DNA from 3 places in the Variovorax sp. RO1 genome. Region 1 is predicted to be linked to each of the others. Evidence: riboswitches for the same ligand, from Rfam matches in the RefSeq annotation. Region 1 holds a riboswitch; each other region holds the start of a gene.

The links. A riboswitch is a leader RNA that binds a small molecule or an ion and turns the genes downstream of it on or off. The one in region 1 is predicted to bind glycine.
Region 2: it holds a riboswitch for glycine, as region 1 does, so the genes downstream of both, gcvT (glycine cleavage system aminomethyltransferase GcvT) here and CY658_RS01490 (D-amino acid dehydrogenase) in region 1, are expected to answer to the same signal.
Region 3: it holds a riboswitch for glycine, as region 1 does, so the genes downstream of both, CY658_RS27670 (ABC transporter substrate-binding protein) here and CY658_RS01490 (D-amino acid dehydrogenase) in region 1, are expected to answer to the same signal.

The regions. Positions count from the first base shown of each region.
Region 1 is NZ_PKMT01000001.1:334,492-341,621, forward strand. It holds gene CY658_RS01485 (FIST signal transduction protein) at 1-347, shown strand, start outside; gene CY658_RS01490 (D-amino acid dehydrogenase) at 367-1,668, opposite strand; glycine riboswitch at 1,760-1,866, opposite strand; glycine riboswitch at 1,911-2,001, opposite strand; gene rfbB (dTDP-glucose 4,6-dehydratase) at 2,120-3,199, shown strand; gene rfbD (dTDP-4-dehydrorhamnose reductase) at 3,196-4,086, shown strand; gene rfbA (glucose-1-phosphate thymidylyltransferase RfbA) at 4,129-5,016, shown strand; gene rfbC (dTDP-4-dehydrorhamnose 3,5-epimerase) at 5,013-5,561, shown strand; gene CY658_RS01515 (glycosyltransferase family 61 protein) at 5,744-7,130, shown strand, end outside.
Region 2 is NZ_PKMT01000009.1:147,850-154,979, reverse strand. It holds gene gcvP (aminomethyl-transferring glycine dehydrogenase) at 1-777, opposite strand, end outside; gene gcvH (glycine cleavage system protein GcvH) at 831-1,202, opposite strand; gene gcvT (glycine cleavage system aminomethyltransferase GcvT) at 1,274-2,446, opposite strand; glycine riboswitch at 2,494-2,598, opposite strand; glycine riboswitch at 2,611-2,701, opposite strand; gene CY658_RS30355 (N-acetylmuramoyl-L-alanine amidase) at 2,751-3,428, opposite strand; gene CY658_RS30350 (hypothetical protein) at 3,523-4,059, opposite strand; gene CY658_RS30345 (L,D-transpeptidase Cds6 family protein) at 4,156-4,635, opposite strand; gene CY658_RS30340 (MFS transporter) at 4,774-5,967, opposite strand; gene CY658_RS30335 (AraC family transcriptional regulator) at 6,076-6,861, shown strand; gene CY658_RS30330 (TRAP transporter large permease) at 6,925-7,130, opposite strand, start outside.
Region 3 is NZ_PKMT01000007.1:160,875-168,004, forward strand. It holds gene CY658_RS27665 (NADP-dependent isocitrate dehydrogenase) at 1-2,142, opposite strand, end outside; glycine riboswitch at 2,409-2,534, shown strand; gene CY658_RS27670 (ABC transporter substrate-binding protein) at 2,669-4,252, shown strand; gene CY658_RS27675 (ABC transporter permease) at 4,276-5,217, shown strand; gene CY658_RS27680 (ABC transporter permease) at 5,238-6,215, shown strand; gene CY658_RS27685 (dipeptide ABC transporter ATP-binding protein) at 6,219-7,130, shown strand, end outside.

The sequences.
Region 1 (7,130 bases):
TCTGCCGCCGCAACGCGCAGGCGGCACGCGCCGACCTGATGCGCATCTGCGCCGAGATCCGCGAAGAACTCGAGCCCGAAGAACAGACGCTGGCCACCGCGCGCGCCGTGGCCGCCGGCGAGGCCGAAGCCGCGCCGCATCCGGCGCGGCGCATCGCGGGCGCGGTGTACGTGAGCTGCTCGGGGCGCGGCGGTCCGCACTTCGGTGCACCGGGCGCCGAGCTGCAGATCGTGCGGCATGCGCTGGGCGACGTGCCGCTGGTCGGCTTCTTCGCCGCCGGCGAAATTGCACGCCACCACCTGTATGGCTACACCGGCGTGCTGACGGTGTTCACTGCGCCGGACTGAGATCCGGCGCCGGTCGCGTTCAGGCTGGTTGCAACGCGCGCGGTGCGGGTGCCGGCATGCCGGCGAACGCGAAATCGACCTCGGGTGCGAGCCCGCTCACGATGCGCGCGATCGACTTGCCCGAGCCGCAGGCGTGCGTCCAGCCGAGCGTGCCGTGGCCCGTGTTGAGGAACAGGTTCGGCAGCTTGGTCTTGCCGATCAGCGGCACGTTGCTCGGCGTGGCCGGGCGCAGGCCGGTCCAGAACTGCGCGCGCTCGGTGTCGCCGGCGCCGGGGAAGAGTTCTTCGACGCGTCGCACGATCGCTTCGCAGCGCACGCGGTTCAGGTCGCGGTCGTAGCCGTTGAGTTCGGCCGTGCCGGCGATGCGCAGGCGGTCGCCCGACTCCGACGTGTAGCGCGAGAACACCAGCTTGTATTCGTCGTCGGTGAGCGAGACCTGGTGCGCCTTCGATGCGTCCTTCACGGGCAGCGTCACGGAGTAGCCCTTGGCCGGGTAAATCGGCAGGCGGATGCCCAGCGGCGCGGCGTACAGCGGGCTCAGCGAACCCATCGCGAGCACGAAGGCATCGCCGCGGATGCGCTGGAAGCGGCCTTCGTTGTCGGTCGCCTCGATGTGGTCGATGCTGCCACCGGCTTCGCGCAGCGCGGTCACGGTGTGGCTCATGAGGAACTTCACGCCGGCCGCTTCGGCCAGCTTCACGAGCTCGCGCGCGAAGCGGTTGGCATCGCCCGACTCGTCTTCTGCGGTGTACGTGGCGCCGGCGAGTTGCGGACGGATGTGGGCGAGGGCGGGTTCGATCCTGATGGCCTCGTCGGCCGAGATGACCAAGCGCTCGCAGCCCAGTGCACGCATCTGCTCGGAAGGCTTGAGGGCGCCGTCGAATTCCTTCTGCGTCGTATAGAAGTGCAGGATGCCTTGCGTGCGCTGGTCATAGCTCAGGCCGGTGTCTCGACGCAATTGCTGCAACATTTCCCGGCTGTATGTACCGAGACGCACGATCTGTTCGATGTTGTGGCGGGTGCGCGCGGGGGTGCATTCGCGCAAAAACTGCAGGCCCCAGAGCCATTGGCGCATGTCGGCGCGGATGCGGAAAAGCAGCGGCGCATCTTCCTTGCCGAGCCATTGCAGCACCTTCAGCGGCGCGCTCGGATTGGCCCACGGTTCGGCATGGCTGACCGAGATCTGGCCGCCGTTGGCGAAGCTGGTTTCGGCGGCCGGGGTGGCCTGCCGATCGATCACGGTCACCTCGTGGCCGAGTTGCTGGAGGTAGTAAGCCGAAGTCACGCCGAGCAGGCCGGCGCCAAGAACGATCACGCGCATTTCAAGTACCTTTGAGGTTGCAGCGCTTGAACGGCGGGCGTGGAGTGCTATTGAATAAATAGCAAGCAACCGGACGACCGATGTCCAAGTTGCCGCTCCCCCTGTCCTCGGTACCTGAGAGATTCACCCTGCTGCACCCGCAGCGGGTTTGCTCCTTCGGTGCGCCACGTGGCGTGGCGGCTCTCCAGACGGCTGTATCGATGAGTGCAGTACTGACCCCTTGCCGTTGTTCCTTGTTTGCACTTGGAACTTCGTCGGGCCGACCTGAGCGTTTATGGGAGTTTGCGCCTTCGGTAGGGCCTCCGTGGAGGCCCGCTCTCCTGCAATTGTTTGTGATTGTAGGCGGGCCCCGCAAGCCGGCCAAGCCCTGTACATCGGCACGTCACGCCGATGGGATAATTGACTGTTAATTTTCCGTAAAGCAAACTTTTTTCTACAGGCGGGGGACTTCATGATCCTGGTTACCGGCGGCGCAGGCTTCATTGGCGCCAATTTCGTGCTCGACTGGATCGCGCAGGGCGACGAGCCCGTCGTGAACCTCGACAAGCTGACCTACGCAGGCAACCTCGAGACCCTCGCATCGCTCAAGGGCAACGCGAACCACGTCTTCGTGCAAGGCGACATCGGTGACAGCGCACTGCTCGACCGCCTGCTGGCCGAGCACAAACCGCGGGCCGTCGTGAACTTTGCCGCGGAATCGCACGTCGATCGCTCCATCCACGGCCCCGAAGACTTCGTGCAGACCAACGTGCTCGGCACCTTTCGCCTGCTCGAATCCGTGCGCGGTTACTGGAACGCGCTTCCGGCCGACCAGAAGACGGCCTTCCGCTTCCTGCATGTGTCGACCGACGAGGTCTACGGCTCGCTCTCCAAGACCGACCCGGCCTTCACCGAAGAGAACAAGTACGAGCCCAACAGCCCGTACTCGGCCAGCAAGGCCGCCAGCGACCACCTCGTGCGCGCCTGGCACCACACCTACGGCCTGCCGGTGGTCACCACCAACTGCTCGAACAACTACGGCCCGTTCCACTTCCCCGAGAAGCTGATCCCGCTGATGATCGTCAACGCACTGGCCGGCAAGAACCTGCCCGTGTACGGCGACGGCATGCAGGTGCGCGACTGGCTCTACGTGAAGGACCACTGCAGCGCCATCCGCCGCGTGCTCGAAGCCGGCCGGCTCGGCGAGACCTACAACGTCGGCGGCTGGAACGAGAAGCCCAACATCGAGATCGTCAACACCGTGTGTGCGCTGCTCGACGAACTGAGCCCGCGCGCCGACGGCAAGCCGTACAAGGAACAGATCACCTACGTCACGGACCGCCCGGGCCACGACCGCCGCTACGCCATCGATGCACGCAAGCTCGAGGCCGAGCTTGGCTGGAAGCCCGCCGAGACCTTCGACACCGGCATCCGCAAGACCGTCGAGTGGTACCTCGCGAACGGCGAGTGGGTGCGCAACGTGCAAAGCGGCGCGTACCGCGAATGGGTCGAGAAGCAATACGACGCCACGACGGCGAAGGCCGCCGCATGAAGCTGTTGCTGCTTGGCAAGGGTGGACAGGTCGGCTGGGAGCTGCAGCGCAGCCTCGCGCCGCTCGGCGAACTGGTCGCGCTGGATTTCGACAGCACCGACTTCCACGCCGACTTCAGCCGTCCCGAGCAGCTGGCCGAGACGGTGCGGGCCGTGCGCCCTGACGTCATCGTCAATGCCGCCGCGCACACCGCCGTCGACAAGGCCGAGAGCGAGCCCGACTTTGCGCGCAAGCTCAACGCCACCTCGCCCGGCGTGGTGGCCGAGGCGGCGCAGCAGATCGGCGCGCTGATGGTGCATTACTCCACCGACTACGTCTTCGACGGCAGCGGCACCAAGCCCTGGAAAGAAGACGACGCGACCGGCCCGCTCAGCGTGTACGGCCAGACCAAGCTCGAAGGCGAGCAGCTGGTGGCCAAGCACTGCGCGAAGCACCTCATCTTTCGCACCAGCTGGGTGTATGCGGCACGCGGCGGCAACTTCGCCAAGACCATGCTGCGCCTGGCCAAGGAGCGCGACAAGCTGACCGTCATCGACGACCAGTTCGGCGCGCCGACCGGCGCTGAGCTGCTGGCCGACATCACTGCGCACGCCATCCGCGCCACGCTGCAAGACCCGGCCAAGGCCGGGCTGTACCACGCCATCGCCGGCGGCGAGACCAGCTGGCACGGCTACGCGCGCTTCGTGCTCGAGATGGCGCAGCAAGCCGGTGTCGAACTCAAGGCCGGCCCGGAGGCCGTGGAAGCCGTGCCCACCAGCGCCTTCCCGACGCCCGCGACGCGGCCGCACAACTCGCGGCTCGACACCTCCAAGCTGCAGACCACCTTCGGCCTGCGCCTGCCGCCATGGCAGGAAGGCGTGGCGCGCATGCTGCGCGAGACGCTCTGACGACCGACTGATTTTTCCGGCCCCCTACAGAAGAAGACCCCCATGACGCAACGCAAAGGCATCATCCTCGCCGGTGGCTCCGGCACCCGCCTGCACCCGGCCACGCTCGCCATGAGCAAGCAGCTCCTGCCGGTGTACGACAAGCCGATGATCTATTACCCGCTGAGCACGCTGATGCTCGGCGGCATGCGCGACATCCTGATCATCAGCACGCCGCAGGACACGCCGCGCTTTCAGCAGCTGTTGGGAGACGGCAGCCAGTGGGGCATGAACCTGCAGTACGCGGTGCAGCCGAGTCCCGATGGCCTGGCGCAGGCGTTCATCATCGGCGAGAAGTTCGTGGGCAATTCGCCGAGCGCGCTGGTGCTGGGGGACAACATCTTTTATGGGCATGACTTTGCCCATCTGCTGGGCGGAGCCGACGCGCAAGACGCAGGAGCCACTGTTTTCGCGTACCACGTGCACGATCCGGAGCGCTATGGCGTGGTCGCATTCGACGCGCAGGGCAAGGCCAGCAGCATCGAGGAAAAGCCGCTCAAGCCCAAGAGCAATTATGCGGTGACCGGCCTGTATTTCTACGACAACCAGGTCATCGACATCGCCAAGGCGGTGAAGCCGAGCCCGCGAGGCGAACTCGAGATCACGGCTGTCAATCAGGCGTACCTCGACCTCGGCCAGCTCAATGTGCAGATCATGCAGCGCGGCTACGCCTGGCTCGATACCGGCACGCATGAAAGCCTGCTCGAGGCGGGGCAGTTCATTGCGACGCTGGAGCATCGGCAGGGGCTCAAGATCGCGTGCCCCGAAGAGATCGCGTGGCGCCATGGGTTCATCGACAACGAGCAACTGGCCAAGCTTGCAGCACCATTGCAGAAGAATGGTTACGGCAAGTACCTCAGCCATTTGCTGGCCGAAGGTGTGCGCTCATGAAGGTCACGCAGACGGCCATTGCCGACGTGTTGCTGATCGAACCCAAGGTGTTCGGCGACGCCCGCGGGTTTTTCTTCGAGAGCTTCAATCAGAAGGCTTTTGACGAAGCCGTCGGCCAGCGCGTCGACTTCGTTCAGGACAACCACTCGCGCTCCACCAAGGGGGTCTTGCGAGGCCTTCACTACCAGGTGCAGCAACCACAGGGAAAACTGGTGCGCGTGGTTCGCGGTGCGGTGTTCGACGTGGCGGTGGACATCCGCCGGTCGTCTCCGACCTTCGGGCAATGGGTGGGCAGTGAACTGTCGGAAGACAACCATCGGCAGTTGTGGGTTCCGCCGGGTCTGGCGCACGGCTTCCTGGTGCTCAGCGAGTCGGCTGATTTTCTGTACAAGACGACGGACTACTACGCGCCGGCGCACGAGCGCTGCATTGCCTGGAACGACCCCACGTTGGCGATCGAGTGGCCTGACACGGGCATCGCGCCGAAGCTGTCCGCCAAGGACGCTGCAGCGCCGACCTTTCTGAGCGCCGAAATTCCCGGCTGAACACAGGTCGACCAGCAGCCGGTTTGCGGCGTTTTCTTCAGAGCCCTTCCCACGCGGGCCATCTCAAAAATATTCCAATTCCAGATGAGACAACTTGCTGACTTCAACGGGCTGGTCGCGTACGGGTGCCTGTGCAAGGGGATCACCATCGGCCGTCGGGACGACATGAGGGCCGCGCAGCCGTGAAAAGTTCGCCTGCCATCAATGAAAAGAAAGAGAGCTTGCTGGACGCCGCCAAAGGGGCGCTTCGCAAGCGGCTGCCGCGCAAGACGCCGCAGCTGGCGGAGCTTTTCGACGCGGCTTGGTACCTCAAGGGGCTGCCGGACCGTGCACTGATTGCCAACCCGTGGGAGCACTATCTGGGGGGGGGATTCCTGAGAGGGAATCCCAATCCCATGTTTGATACCACCTGGTACCTGGATCGCCATCCCGAATTGCGTGCGGCGGAAAAGAACCCGCTGGCTCACTATCTCGAAATTGGGGAGCGCACCGGGGATGCGCCCAGCGTGAGATTCGATCCGCAGTGGTATCTGGATGAATACCCCGACGTTGCTGCCACGCAATTGAGCCCACTGCTGCACTATTTGAAATTCGGTGCGGCCGAGGGGCGTTTGCCGGCACGACTGGCGCATTTCGATTCTGTTTCCGCCTTGTCCGAATTTCTGGGAGCGTTGGCGCCTTCCTATGCGGCTCGGCCTTGCTCGGTCGATTTGCCCGTGGGCTCGGTGTTTTCCTTGGCGTCTCGGACTGGTGACGTGGGACGGATTCTTCACCGCGTTGCGCCCGGGTTTTGCGAGGGCCTCGATGGCCCCCCGGATTATCCGAAGGTCGGATTTGTTGCCGAAATCAATGACGCGACGGCCATTGCCGGCACCCGCTATCTGATTGGGCCGACGGATTTCGTGCTGCATGACGAAAACGCCCATTTTCTGTGCAGGGAGGGCGCCGCCATCAAATATGGAAAGGCGAAGCGCTCATCGACACCTGGGCATCTGCACATCGAGGTGAACGCGCGGCAGGCCGCTTGGATAGAGCGCGGATTTCACATCATGCATGAGTATGAAAATAATTACTTTCATTTCATTGCAGAAACGCTTCCAAGAATGCTGCTGGCGGAAGAGGCTGGTGTGCCTTTGGATGTGCCTTTTCTTTGCACAGAAGGCCTTCACCCCAACATCGCGAAGCTGCTTGAACTGGCCAATCTCGATCAACGCCCGGTCATTCTGCTGGAGTCGGGGACCTTGTATCGCGCGAAGCAGATGTACTATCCCTCTGATATGACTTCGGTTGTGGATGCCTATCACGGTGGTGAAATGGCTCGCCAGACGGGGCTCGATGTCAATCGAATTCGTGCGGGCGTGGAAAGATGCCAACGCGCTTTTGCGACGAAAGATCTTTCGCGAGGGCGAAAGATCTTTGCCGCACGCAATGGAAGTTATCGAAAGCTTTTGAATCAGCGAGAAATAGAATCCCGCGTCGAGAAACTCGGATTCGAGGTGGTGCACACCGATGAATTGGATCTTGAGGCGCAAATCCGGGCCTTCCAAGACGCTGAAGTGATTGTGGGGC
Region 2 (7,130 bases), on a different contig from region 1:
CAGCGCCAGCAGGTCGGCCGCGACGATGAAGGCGGCGTCGCACTGGTGCGCGTGGCCCGCGAGCGGGCGCAGGTCGTGCACGTGGCCGGTGGTGGCGGGGTACTGCGCGAGCACGCCGAAGAACTCACCGCTCACCATCAGGTGCGGCAGCGTTTCCGAGACGGTGCTCACCTTGACTTCGATGCCCAGCGGCGCGGCGCGGGTCTTGATGACTTCGATGGTCTGCGGGTGGCAGTCACCGGACACGAGGAACACGTTGCTCTTGCTCTTCACGCTGCGCTTGGCGAGCGTCATGGCCTCGGCGGCGGCCGTGGCCTCGTCGAGCATCGACGCGTTGGCGATGGCCATGCCCGTGAGGTCGCACACCATCGTCTGGAAGTTGAGCAGAGCTTCCATGCGGCCCTGCGAGATCTCGGCCTGGTAGGGCGTGTAGGCCGTGTACCAGGCGGGGTTCTCCAGGATGTTGCGCAGGATCACGCCCGGCGTGTGCGTGCCGTAATAGCCTTGGCCGATGAAGCTCTGGAACACCTTGTTCTTCGATGCCAGCGTCTTCAGCTCGGCCAGCGCGTCGGCCTCGGTGACGGGCGCGGGCAGGCGCATCGGCCGGGCGCGGCGGATAGCCGCCGGCACGATGCCGTCGATGAGCTCCGCGCGCGTTTCCGAGCCGATCACCGGCAGCATGCGCGCCTCGTCCGCTGCATCGATGCCGATGTGACGGGCGAGGAATTCTTCGGCGTTCTCTAGTTCTTGCAAAGAGGGAAGGGCGGGAATCGGCATGGCGGTGAAGGCTCGGGGGAAGAAGGAACGAAGGTGGCTGAAGACTCAGCGGATCAGGACTCGGCGGCGAACTTGTCGTAGGACGCTGCGTCGAGCAGGGCGTCGAGCTGTGCGGGCTCGCTCAGCTTGACCTTGAAGAACCAGCCGGAGGCCAGCGGGTCGCTGTTGGCCAGCGACGGGTCGGCGCGCAGCGCTTCGTTCACTTCGGTGATCTCGCCCGACACGGGCATGAACACATCGGCGGCGGCTTTCACGGACTCGACCACACCGGCGACTTCGCCCTGTGCGAAGGTCTTGCCGACTTCGGGCAGGTCGACGAACACCACATCGCCCAGCGCGTCCTGCGCATGCACGGTGATGCCGACGGTGGCGGCGCCGCCTTCGGCCGCCACCCATTCGTGGTCCTTGGTGTATTTGATGCTCATGAAAAAACTCCTCGTGGAAAAAATGGAATCGGGGTGCAGAGCCTAGCCGGGTCTGCGGTGTTCAGCTGCGGTCAGCCGCGGTAGTAGCGCGTCGGCACGAAAGGCATAGTCGACACCTCCATCGGCACCGGCTTGCCGCGCACGATGGCCTGCACGCGCGTGCCGGGCTCGGCAAAGGCGGCGGCCACGTAGCCCATGGCCACGCAGCGGTCGGCCGTGGGGCCGAGCAGGCCGCTGGTGACGGTGCCGATGTCGTGGCCTTCGAGCGACTGCAGCAGCGTGCCGTCGCGCACCGGAATGCGTTCCAGCGCCACGAGGCCGACGCGCTTGCGCGTGAGCGTCTCGTGGTCGGTGTGGCCGGCCGCACCCGAGGCGACGGCCGCCAGCTGGGCCAGCACCTTGGCCGCGCCCGGGAAGCCGCCTTCGCGCGCGCCGCCCGTGCGGCGCACCTTCTGGATCGCCCAGTTGAGCGAGGCTTCGACCGGGGTGGTGGTGGTGTCGATGTCGTTGCCGTACAGGCACAGGCCGGCTTCGAGCCGCAGCGAGTTGCGCGCGCCCAGGCCGACGGGCTTCACCTCGGGCTGCGCGAGCAGCAGGCGGGCGAGGGCGTTGGCATCCTTGCCGGCCACGGAGATTTCGAAGCCGTCTTCGCCGGTGTAGCCGCTGCGCGTGACGAAGGCGGCAATGCCGCCGATCTGCACCGCGCCGCCGGTCATGAACACGAAGCGCTCGATGCCGAGCGACAGGCGCGCCAGCGTGGCGGCCGCCTGCGGGCCTTGCAGTGCGAGCAGGGCATGGTCGGGCAGGGGCTGCACTTCGCAGCGCGCACCGATCTTGTCCTGGATGTGGGCGATGTCGGCCACCTTGCAGGCACCGTTCACGATCACGAAGAGCGAGCCGTGGCCTTCGTTGAAGAACATCAGGTCGTCGAGGATGCCGCCCTCGTCGTTCAGCAGCAGGCCGTAGCGCTGCTTGCCGGCGGGCAGGTCGACCACGTCGACGGGCATCAGGGTTTCGAAGGCGGCGGCGGCGTCGGGGCCGACGAGACGCAGCTGGCCCATGTGCGAGATGTCGAACAGGCCGGCCGCATCGCGCGTGTGCTTGTGCTCAGCCATGAGGCCGGCGGGGTACTGGACCGGCATGGAGTAGCCGGCGAAAGGCACCATGCGTGCGCCGAGCTCCACGTGGAGGTCGTACAGCGGTGTCTTGAGAAGTTGGGCGTCAGAAGCGGAGGAAGCGGCCACGGGGCACTCCAAAGGGGCAGTCGAAATCCATGGCTGCAACGCCATGGGCCACCCCTGCTGTCCGCTTTACCTGAGAGATTCGCCCCACGATCGGGGTTTGCTCCTTCGGTGGGCCGCATGCAATGCCACGGCCTCTCTCCAGCAAGGAAACGCCGGTGGTTGCCGGCGTCTTGTCAGTCCTTTTGCCTGAGCGTTCGGGGAACCCCTGCGCCTTCGGCGGCCCCGTCATGCGGGGCTCTCTCCTGACCCGGCGAGTGTAGTGGATCGCGGGGCCGGGGCTGGTGTCGAAGTGCTCGTGGGGGCCTCAGGTGTGGCAGCACCCCAGCGCCTGGGACGCTCTCAGTTGGGAGAGCGGCTTGGCGGAAGCGACCGCCACGGGAACGGCATCGGCTTCGCCGTTCAGCACCAGGTGCTTGAACCGTTCCCAATCGAACAAGGTGCCCGGATCGGTACGGCGGTCCGGGTCCAGCTTGGCGTGCGAAACCACGTGGGCCAGATTGGGGTACTTGGCCCAGCAATGGCGAACGATGCGGGCCGTGATTTCGACTTGCCAGTCGGAGAACGTGTCGAGCTCCTGCTTGTTCACGACCTCGATGCCCAGCGACCAGTGGTTGACGCGCTTGGCGCCGTCGTTCACATCGGGGTGCGAGGCCGCATTGCGCACGTGCCATGCCGCGAGCGCCTCCGGCACGCAGGCCCAGACGAGTTCGCCGTGCTGGTCTTCGTCTTCATCGGGAACCAGCCAATGGAACGACGCGGCGTCGGTCGGTTTTTTCATGACCGAGATGGCGCCGGAAGACGATCCGCCGGCCGTGGCATGGATGACCACCGTGGTGATGCCCATGATCGGATCGACCGATCGCTTCGTCGTGCACGTCGGCCAGTAGGGCTGCACGCCGGGGTACCAGGGCTCGTTGAGGGAAACCTCTCCTGGTCGTTTCGACTTGGGAAGCGTGAAGTGATAGCTCTTCGGACTCGGCATGCTGAACCTCCTTGTTTTGGGAACTGAGTTCTAGCAAGGGGCCCTCTGGGCCCGCGTCCCCTGGATGAGGGATGGCGACCTCTGGCCGCCAGGTTCAGTGCACGGTTTCGGCCAGCGGCAGCAGCTTGTCGATGCGCTCGCGCAGCGAGTCGGCGCGCTCGGGGCCGGCGGCTTTCTCGATCTCGGAGAGCATGAGCGCGGCGATGGTCAGCATGGCCTCGCGGTCGCGCGCCTCGCGCAGGGCGTCGCGCATCTGGTTGGCGAAGCGCGGGTCGCGGCGCACGAACATGCGCTCGCAGATGTCGAACAGGAACATGCGCGTGGTGGCCAGCGAGCGCTTGCCGTCGAAGCTGTCGGCCGATGTGGCGACCTGGATCGGTTCGGCGGCGGGGACGGGTGTGGGGGCCGGCGTAGGTTGCACCGGGGCCGGTCGCGCATCCTGCAGATAGCCCCGCTGCATCAGCCCCTGGATCGCCTGCTCGGCCTCGACGCGGCTGGGGAACAGCGGGCTGAAGTCGGTCAGCGAGCGCCGGCCGTCGGCCATGAGCAGCAGGGCGCGCTCACGCTGGCTGAGCGTGCGCTGCCCGGCCTGGAGTTCGTCGCGTGCCTTCTCGGTCTTGGTGGGAAACATGGCGGCCACAGCTTTCGGAGGTCGAAGGCTGCAGCATCGTTGCAAGTGGTGACACCTTCGTGAACCATTTGCCTACAGAGGGCATGCTGACGCGCGTCAGTTGCCCGCGCTGCTTTCCTTGCGGATCAGCCAGCGCGTGCCCACGCGCTGTAGCTCGAGCGTCTTGCGGTCGGTTTCGGTGAGCGCGTCGGCGCGGTAGACCTGCCGGAATTCCGCACTGGCCGACGTGCCCTGGATGCTGATCACCAGCCCCTCGATGCCCACGCTGATGCGCGACTTGCCCGTGATGCGGGTGCGCCGGTCGGCCTCCCAGCGTTCGCGGGTTTGGCTGCGTGCGGGGGTGAAGTCGGGCGCGTAGGCCGCGAGGTAGCGCTCCACGTCGCGGGCGGACCAGGCCGCAGCCCAGGCGCGCACGGCGGTTTCCACTTCGGCGAGGGTGGCGACGGGGTTGGCCGAAATGACGGGTGCTGCCGCAGACGACGGCACAGGCGCAGCGGCCGGCGTGGCCGCGAAACCGGCCGTGGCCAGCAGCGCGGCGGCGGCGAGGCTGCAACCTTGGGCGGCGATTCGATGCATGGCGTCCTTTTCCTTCTTCGGGTCTGTCAGGCTCGACGTCGAAGCTTGCGTCGATTCTGGCAGTGAAAGAGGGGGCGCGTGGCGTTGAATCGCCCACGGATTTCAGTGGGCTGTTGTTCAGAGCGCGAGGGCTAGAACTCAGGCCGCGGCAGCCTCGCCCACCATCACCTGCACCGTGCGGTTGCGCAGCCGCAAGGCCAGCACGGTCGCGACGCACAGCACGCACAACACCACCGTGAGCGTCACGCCGAGCCCGCGTGCATCCGACAGCAGGCCGAACAGCGGCGACACCAGCCCGCCGACCGAGAGCGCAAGCCCGAGCGTGATGCCGCTGGCGGTGGCCGGGTTGCGCGGCAGGTAGTCCTGCGCGAGCGTCACCTGCGCGGCGAAGGGCAGGAACATGCTCATGCCGAGCCACGCGGTGCAGGCCAGCGCCGCGGCGGGCGTGGAGGCGAGCACGAGACCCGCCATCGCCGGCAGCGCGAGCAGGTAGCCGCAGCGGATCGTGCCCATGCGCCCGATGCGATCCCCGAGCCAGCCGCCGGCCAGCGTGCCCACGGCACCCGCTGCAGTGAAGGCGGTGAGCGCCGCGGCGCCCTGGAAGGTGGTGCCGTGCAGGTCGCGCGTGATGCGCAGCGACAGCATCGACAGCACGGTGACGTACGGGATCGACCAGCCCACGATGGTCGCGACCAGCAGGCTGAAGGCGCGCCAGTCGTTGTGCGGCTTCAGCACTTGGGCGCGGGCCTGCGCGGCGCGCGCCGCCGCGGCTGCCGCGTTGCTGGCGACGGCACCGCGCCGCGCGTTCACCGCGACCCACACCACGCCCATCGCCACCGCAGGAATGCCCAGCAGATAGCTGCGCGACAGGCTGCCGTCGCCGACCACCGTGGCCGCGAGCACGGGCGCGAACGAGGCGCCGATGGTGCCGCCCACCGAGAACACGCTCATCGCTTTCTGCGAAGCGCCGCCGGCCGCGCGCGCGGCCACGGTGGCGGGCGGGTGGTAGGCCGCGATGCCCAGCCCGCACAGCGCGACCGCGATCCAGGTCAGCAGGTAGCTCTGGCTCAGGCCCGCCAGCACCACGCCCAGCGCCGCCACCAGGAAGCCCACGGGCACCAGCCAGGCGCGGGGGTGGCGGTCGGCGTACAGGCCGAACAGCGGCTGCACCACGCTCGACAGCCCGGTGGCCGCCAGCATCAGGCCGCTCACGGCCGTGTAGCTGTAGCCGCGCTCCAGCACCATGAAGGGCAGCAGCGCGGGCACGAGGCCCTGGTAGAGGTCGTTGACGGCATGGGTGCCGGTGAGCAGCCCGAGTCGGCGCGTGTTCATGCGATGGCTTCTTTCTTCGGTGTCCGATTTGAGAAAAAGAGGGGGAAAGCCATCGTAGGAAGACAGGGAAAGATGTTCTCGCTACGAATGTGCAAACATCGTCGTGAAATGGACAAACTGAATCTGCGCCCCGAAGAAGGCGAATCGACGCCGCGCGCCGTGGCCGTGCTGGCCACCGATCCGGCGGGCGATGCCTTCATTCCGCCGCATGCGCACCGGCGCGGCCAGCTCATCCACGCGATCTCGGGCGTGATGATGGTCAGCGCCGCGGCCGGCAGCTGGGTGGTGCCGCCGGGGCGCGGCGTCTGGGTGCCGCCCGGCATGACGCACCAGATCCGCATGGCGGGCGAGGTGCAGATGCGCACGGTTTTCGTCGAGCCCGGCACGCGCGCCGACCTGGGCACCGACTGCCGCGTGATCCATGTGGGGGCGCTGTTGCGCGAGCTGATCGTGGCGGCCGTGTCGCTGCCGCTGGACTACGCGCCGGGTGGCCGCGACGAGCGCGTGATGGAGCTGATCCTCGACGAGATCGAGGCCGCACCCGCGCTGTCGCTGCATGTGCCGATGCCGCGCCACGCGCGCCTGGCTGCGCTGTGCGGGGCGCTCATCCGCGACCCCGCGCAGCCCGCCACGCTCGACGGCTGGGCCGCGCGCCTGCACATGAACGCGCGCACGCTGGCCCGGCTGTTCGAGCGCGAGACCGGCATGACCTTCGGTGCGTGGTGCCGGCAGGCGCGGCTGCTGCTGAGCCTGCCGCGGCTGGCCGCGGGCGCATCGATCCTGGAGGTGGCGCTGGCGCACGGCTACGAGAGCCCGAGCGCCTTCACCGCGATGTTCCGCCGCACGCTCGGCGTGCCGCCGAGCCAGTACCTGCAGCAGGAACCGAAGCGCTGAAACGACACGGCGGGCGGCCTGCGAAGGCCGCCCGCCGTGTGCGGGTTGGCGTGGTGCCTGCGGCTACCGGCTGTAGACCAGGTCGCGCAGCGACAGCGAGACCCAGGGCACGTAGGTGATGACCATCAGGCAGGCCAGGATCACCAGCACGAACGGGATCAGGTGCCTCACGATCCGGTCGAGCGAGATGCGCGCCACCGTGCACGCCGCGAACAGGTTCACGCCGAAGGGCGGGGTGATCATGCCCAGCGCCAGGTTCACCACCATGA
Region 3 (7,130 bases), on a different contig from region 1:
GTCCACCGGCTTGCCCTGCACGGCCGCGAGTTCGTCGACGATCTTCTTCTCGTTGGCGGTGAGCGCCTCGGCGAGCTTCTTGAACTTGGCTTGCAGGTCCTTGTCCTCGGTCTGCGCGGCGAGTTCCTGGGCCCAGTACATGGCCAGGTAAAACTGGCTGCCGCGGTTGTCGAGCTGACCGGTCTTGGGCGACGGGTTCTTGTTGTTGTCGAGCAGCTGGCCCGTGGCCGCGTCGAGCGTCTTGGACAGGATCTTGGCTTGCGCGTTGCCGGTCTTCAGGCCCAGGTCTTCCAGGCTCACGGCCAGCGCGAGGAATTCGCCGAGCGAATCCCAGCGCAGGTGGTTTTCTTCCACCAGCTGCTGCACGTGCTTGGGGGCCGAGCCGCCCGCGCCGGTCTCGTACATGCCGCCGCCGGCCATCAGGGGCACGATCGACAGCATCTTGGCCGAGGTACCCAGTTCCATGATGGGGAACAGGTCGGTCAGGTAGTCGCGCAGGATGTTGCCGGTGGCGCTGATGGTGTCCAGGCCGCGCACGACGCGTTCCAGCGTGTAGCGCATGGCACGCACCTGGCTCATGATCTGGATGTCCAGGCCCGTGGTGTCGTGCTCGTGCAGGTACATCTTGACCTTGGTGATCAGCTGCGCCTCGTGCGGGCGGTAGGCGTCGAGCCAGAACACGACCGGCATGCCGGAGTTGCGTGCGCGGTTGACGGCCAGCTTCACCCAGTCGCGAATGGCGGCGTCCTTGACCTGGCACATGCGCCAGATGTCGCCCTTTTCCACGTCTTCGCTCATCAGCACTTCGCCGGTGTCCAAGTCGGTGATGTTGGCGATGCCGTCTTCGGCGATCTCGAAGGTCTTGTCGTGCGAGCCGTACTCTTCGGCCTTCTGGGCCATGAGGCCGACGTTGGGCACGGTGCCCATGGTCTTGGGGTCGAAGGCGCCGTGCCACTTGCAGAAGTTGATGATCTCCTGGTAGATGCGGGCGAAGGTCGATTCGGGCATCACGGCCTTGACGTCCTTCAGGCGGCCGTCGGCACCCCACATCTTGCCGCCGTTGCGGATCATGGCGGGCATCGACGCATCGACGATCACGTCGTTGGGCGAGTGGAAGTTGGTGATGCCCTTGGCCGAGTCGACCATGGCCAGCTCGGGGCGGCCTTCGTGGCAGGCGTGCAGGTCGCGCTTGATCTCGTCCTGCGTGCTCTGGGGCAGCGTGGCGATCTTGTTGTACAAGTCGACCATGCCGTTGTTGACGTTGATGCCCAGCTCGTCGAACAGCTTGCCGTGTTTCTCGAAGGCTTCCTTGTAGAAGATCTTCACGCAGTGGCCGAACACGATGGGGTGCGAGACCTTCATCATGGTCGCCTTGACGTGAAGCGAGAACATGACGCCGGTCTTGTGCGCGTCTTCGATTTCCTTTTCATAGAAGGCCAGCAGCGCCTTCTTGCTCATGAACATGGAGTCGATGATCTCGCGGTCGAGCAGGGCGACCTTGGGCTTGAGCACGATGGTCTTGCCGCTCTTGGTCAGCAGTTCCATCTTGACGTTGCGCGCGCGGTCCAGGGTCATGGACTTTTCGCCGTGATAGAAGTCGCCGCCGTGCATGTGCGAGACGTGCGAGCGGGAGGCCTGGCTCCACTCGGCCATGCTGTGCGGGTTCTTGCGGGCGTATTCCTTCACGGCGCGGGGCGCGCGGCGGTCGGAGTTGCCTTCGCGCAGCACGGGGTTCACGGCGCTGCCGGTGCACTTGTTGTAGCGCGTGCGGATGTCCTTGTCCTCGTCCGAGGTCGGGTTCTCCGGGTAGTCGGGAATCTTGTAGCCCTTGCCCTGCAGTTCCTTGATGGCCGACTTGAGCTGCGACACCGAGGCGCTGATGTTGGGCAGCTTGATGATGTTGGCGTCAGGCCGCAGCGTGAGCTTGCCCAGTTCGGCCAGGTTGTCGGGCACCTTCTGGTCGTCGCTCAGGAACTCGGGGAATTCGCCCAGGACGCGGGCGGCCACCGAGATGTCGCTCGTCGTCACGTTGATGCCGGCCGGCGCGGTGAAGGCGCGCACGATGGGCAGGAAGGCGTAGGTCGCCAGCAGCGGCGCCTCGTCGGTGAGGGTGTAGACGATGGTGGGTTGCTTCGTGCTCATGCGCTTGCTTCCGTAGGTTCTGGGTTGTCGAGAGGGCTGAAATTTCATTGGGCGAAATGGACTTTCGCCGGAGCCCCCCATTGTCGCCCGGTCGGGCCGGGGCGCGGTCGGAGAAACCCCGATGACCCCGCTGCCGCGGCCCATGCCACCGCGTGGCACGCAAACTGCTTTGAAGAAAGCATCCAGGAGAAATGCCTGGCTCGATGCGTCGAGCTGGTGCATTACCGAAGGCGATAGCCCATAACGCTCAGGTCCCAAGACTGGATTTTTCTAACGCTGGAGAGCGCTGACCGGCCCCCTTGCAGGGGACCGAGGGCAGCCGCCGAAGGGGCAAGCCCTGCGCGATGTGCGTGCAGGGTGAATCTCTCAGGCAAAAGGACAGCAGGGGCACGCCGCGCGATGAGCGCGGTGTGTCCGTGTTCGCTCCGGAGCCTTTTTCATGACCTGTTTCCCGCACCGCCGCCCGATGCCTGCGCCCCCGGCGTTGCCCGCGCGCGCCCCTCTTTTTCAACCGGAGAACTGACCCATGCTGAAGACACGACAACTGAAAGCCCTGTTCGCAGGTGCCTTGCTGGCCGCGGCAGCGGCCTCCTCCTTCGCGCAGGACACCGGCAAGGTGCTGCGCCTCGTGCCGCAGTCCGACCTGAAGATCCTCGACCCGATCTGGACCACCGCCTTCGTCACGCGCAACCACGGCTACATGGTCTACGACACGCTCTTCGGCGTGGACGCCCAGGGCAAGGTGCTGCCGCAGATGGTCGACAAGTACACGACCAGCGCCGACGGCAAGACCTGGACCTTCACGCTGCGCAAGGGCCTGGCCTTCCATGACGGCAAGCCCGTCACTTCGGAAGACGTGCTCGCCTCGCTCAAGCGATGGGGCCAGCGCGACGGCCTGGGCCAGAAGATGTTCACCGCCCTGGACAAGACCGAGGCGGTCGATGCCAACAGCTTCAGGTTCGTCTTCAAGGAGCCCTTCGGCATGGTGCTCGATGCGCTGAGCAAGCCTTCGTCGAACCCGCCCTTCATCATGCCGGCGCGCGTGGCGGCCACGCCGGCCGACAAGCAGATCGACGACGCCACCGGCTCCGGCCCCTACATCTTCAAGAAGGACGAATACCGCCCCGGCGAAAAGATCGTCTACCTGAAGAACACCAAGTACGTGCCGCGCGCCGAGGCGCCGTCGGGCACGGCCGGCGGCAAGAGCGTGTACGTCGACCGCATGGAGTGGATCGTGCTGAAGGATGCACAAACGCAGGCCAATGCGCTGGCCAACGGCGAGGTCGACATGATCGAGTGGGTGCCCTCCGAGCAGTACACCGCGCTCAAGAACAACCCTGCCATCACGCTCGACAGCCCCGTGTCGAAGGGCTCGTTCGCGTTGCACCTGAACCACCTGATCCCGCCCTTCGACAACCCGAAGATCGCGCAGGCCGCCTTCATGGCCATCAACCAGGAGGCGCTGATGCGCGCCCAGCTGGTGCACAAGGAGCTGTACAACGGCTGCGCGTCCATCTACCCCTGCGGCTCGGCCTTCGCCTCCGACAAGACGGGCTACTTCACCGGCAAGCCGCAGTTCGAAAAAGCCAAGGCGCTGCTCAAGGAGGCAGGCTATGACGGCAAGCCCGTGGTGCTGATGTACCCGGCCGATTTCGCGGTGCTCAACAAGTTTCCGCCGGTGATGGCGCAGCTGCTCAAGCAGGCCGGCTTCAACGTCGACATGCAGTCGATGGACTGGCCCACGCTGGTCACGCGCCGCGCCAAGAAAGATCCGGTCGACAAGGGCGGCTGGAACCTCTTCATCACGGGCTGGGGCATTGCCGACAACATGAACCCGATGTTCTTCGCGCCGCTCACGGGCAATGGCGAGAAGGGCTGGTTCGGCTGGGCCACCGACGACAAGCTGGAGCAGCTCAAGTCCGACTTCCTTGCCAGCAGCGACGAACCCAAGCGCAAGGAGCTGGCCACCGCCATCCAGCAGCGCGTGTACGACACCGGCATCTACGCACCCATCGGCGAGTACAAGCCGCTCACGGCCTACCGCAAGGGCGTGGTGAGCGGCGTGGTGCGCTCGCCGGTCGCCGTGTTCTGGAACCTGAAGAAGAACTGACGCGGCCGGACCCGGGAGCCACCATGCTGCTTTTTCTTGCACGCCGCATTCTCTCGACCGTGCCGGTGCTCGTCATCGTCGCGCTCATCGTGTTCCTGATGCTGCGGCTCGCGCCCGGCGACCCGGCCGCCGCCATCGTGGGCGACAGCGGGACCAGCGAGAACATCGCCAGCGTCCGCGCGCAACTGGGGCTCGACCAGTCGCTGCCCGTGCAGTTCTTCCACTGGAGCGCGCAACTGCTGCAGGGGAACCTGGGCGAGTCGTACTTCATGAAGAAGACGGTGGTGGAACTGATCGGCCAGCGCATCGAGGCTACGGTGTCGCTCGCGGCCGTGACGCTGGTGGCCACCATCCTCATCGCGGTGCCGCTCGGCGTGCTCGCGGCGTGGCGCCACGGCGGCTGGCTCGACCGCATGCTGATGGGCTTCTCGGTCATGGGCTTTTCGATCCCCGCGTTCGTGATCGGCTACGTGCTCATCTGGATCTTCGCGCTGCACCTGCAGTGGCTGCCGGTGCAGGGCTACCAGCGACTGAGCCAGGGGCCTTTGCTGTGGCTCAAGCACCTGATCCTGCCGTCGATCACGCTGTCGATCATCTACGTGGCGCTGATCGCGCGCGTCACGCGTGCGGCCGTGGCCGAGGCGATGACCGAGGACTACATCCGCACCGCGCGCGCCAAGGGCATCTCCGAGACGCGGCTGCTGATGCGCCACGCGCTCGCCAACGCGGCCATTCCCATCGTCACGGTCATCGGCATCGGCATCGCGCTGCTGATCGGTGGCGTGGTGGTCACCGAAACGGTGTTCGCCATTCCGGGACTCGGGCAGCTCACGGTCGATGCGGTGCTGTCGCGCGACTTCCCGTTGATCCAGGGCATCACGCTGTTCTTTTCCGTCATCTACGTGCTCATCAATCTGCTGATCGATCTGAGCTATCTGGTGTTCGACCCCCGCATCCGGTACTGAACGAAGTGAACGGAAACACCATGACCGATTCGACCCTTTCCATGTCGGCCGCAGCCGCCGCAGCAGCAGCAACAGCAGTGGCGCCAGACGCCGCCATCGAACCGCTGGCACCGCCGCAACGCCGCTCGCTGCTCACGCGCATCCTGGCCGACTGGTCGGTGCGCGCAGGCGGCAGCGTGCTGCTGCTGCTCGTGCTGATGTCGCTGGCCGCGCCGTGGCTCGGCACCATCGACCCGACCGCCATCGACCCCGGCAGCGGCAACCTCATGCCCGGCACGCGCGGCGAGTTCAACAGCCTGGCCGGCGACACCTTCGAGCATCTGTTCGTGATGGGCACCGACAGCCTGGGGCGCGACATCTGGAGCCGCACGCTGTACGGCGCGCGCGTGTCGCTCACGGTGGGCGTGGCCGTGGCCGCGCTCGCCATGGTGCTCGGCATGCTCGTGGGCCTGCTGGGCGGCTACTTTCGCCGCATCGACAGCGTGATCATGCGGCTGATGGACGGCGTCATGGCCATCCCCGGCATCCTGTTCGCGATCAGCCTCGTGGCGTTGTTCGGCGGCAGCCTGCTCACCGTGGTGGTCGCCATCGCGGTGCCCGAGATTCCGCGCGTGGCGCGGCTGGTGCGCTCGGTGGTGCTCACGGTGCGCGAAGAGCCGTATGTCGAGGCGGCCATCGCGCTCGACACGCCGACCTGGAAGATCCTCGCGCGGCACATCCTGCCGAATGCGATTGCGCCGCTGATCATCCAGGCGACCTATGTGTGCGCCTCGGCGATCCTGGTGGAAGCCATCCTGTCCTTCCTCGGCGTGGGCCTGCCGGCGGACATGGCGACCTGGGGAAACATCATGGCCGAGGGCCGTGCGCAGTTCAACCAGTACCCGCACAACGTGCTGTTCCCGGGCATCTTCCTGGCGCTCACGGTGCTGGCCGTGAACATCCTGGGCGACGGGTTGCGCGACACGCTCGACCCCAAGTTCAACAAGCGCGGAGGCTGAGCCATGACGCAACAAGCCCCCGTGCTTTCCGTTCGCGACCTCGCCATCGCATTGCCGCGCGGCGGCGACCGGCCGCATGCGGTCGACAAGGTGTCCTTCGACGTGCCGCCCGGCAAGATCGTCTGCCTGCTCGGCGAATCGGGCTCGGGCAAGTCGGTCATCGCCAATGCGGTGATGGGCCTGCTGCCCGCCGGGCTCGTGCCGGTGCGCGGCACCATCGAATTGCAGGGCGAGAACCTGCTCGCCGCACCGACGTCGCGCCTGCGCCAGTTGCGCGGCCCGTCGATGGCGATGGTGTTCCAGGAGCCGATGACCGCGCTCAACCCCGTGATGACCTGCGGCGCGCAGATCGACGAAATGCTGGCGCAGCACGTGCACATGGGCGCGGCCGAACGGCGGCAGAAGATCCTCGCGATCATGGCGCGCGTGCGGCTGCCGGAGCCCGAGCGCATCTACGCCTCGTACCCGCACCAGCTCTCGGGCGGGCAACGCCAGCGCATCGTGATCGCGATGGCGCTCATCCTCAAGCCCGCGCTGCTGATCTGCGACGAGCCGACCACCGCGCTCGACGTGACGACGCAGGCCGAGATCCTCAAGCTCATCCTTGAACTGCAGACCGAGAACGGAACGGCCGTGCTGTTCATCACGCACGACTTCGGCGTGGTGGCCGAGATTGCCGACGAGGTGGTGGTGCTGCAGCTCGGCGCGATGATCGAGAAGGGCGACAAGATGGCGGTGCTCACGGCGCCGCGCGAGCCCTACACGAAGATGCTGCTGGATGCGGTGCCCGAGCTTTCCGCGCACAAGCGCCCGCCGGTCGTGGACGCGTATCCGCTGCTCAACGCGGTGAACATCTGCAAGACCTACGTCACGGGCAGCTGGCCCGGCAAGCGCCGCACGGTGAAGGCGGCGCGC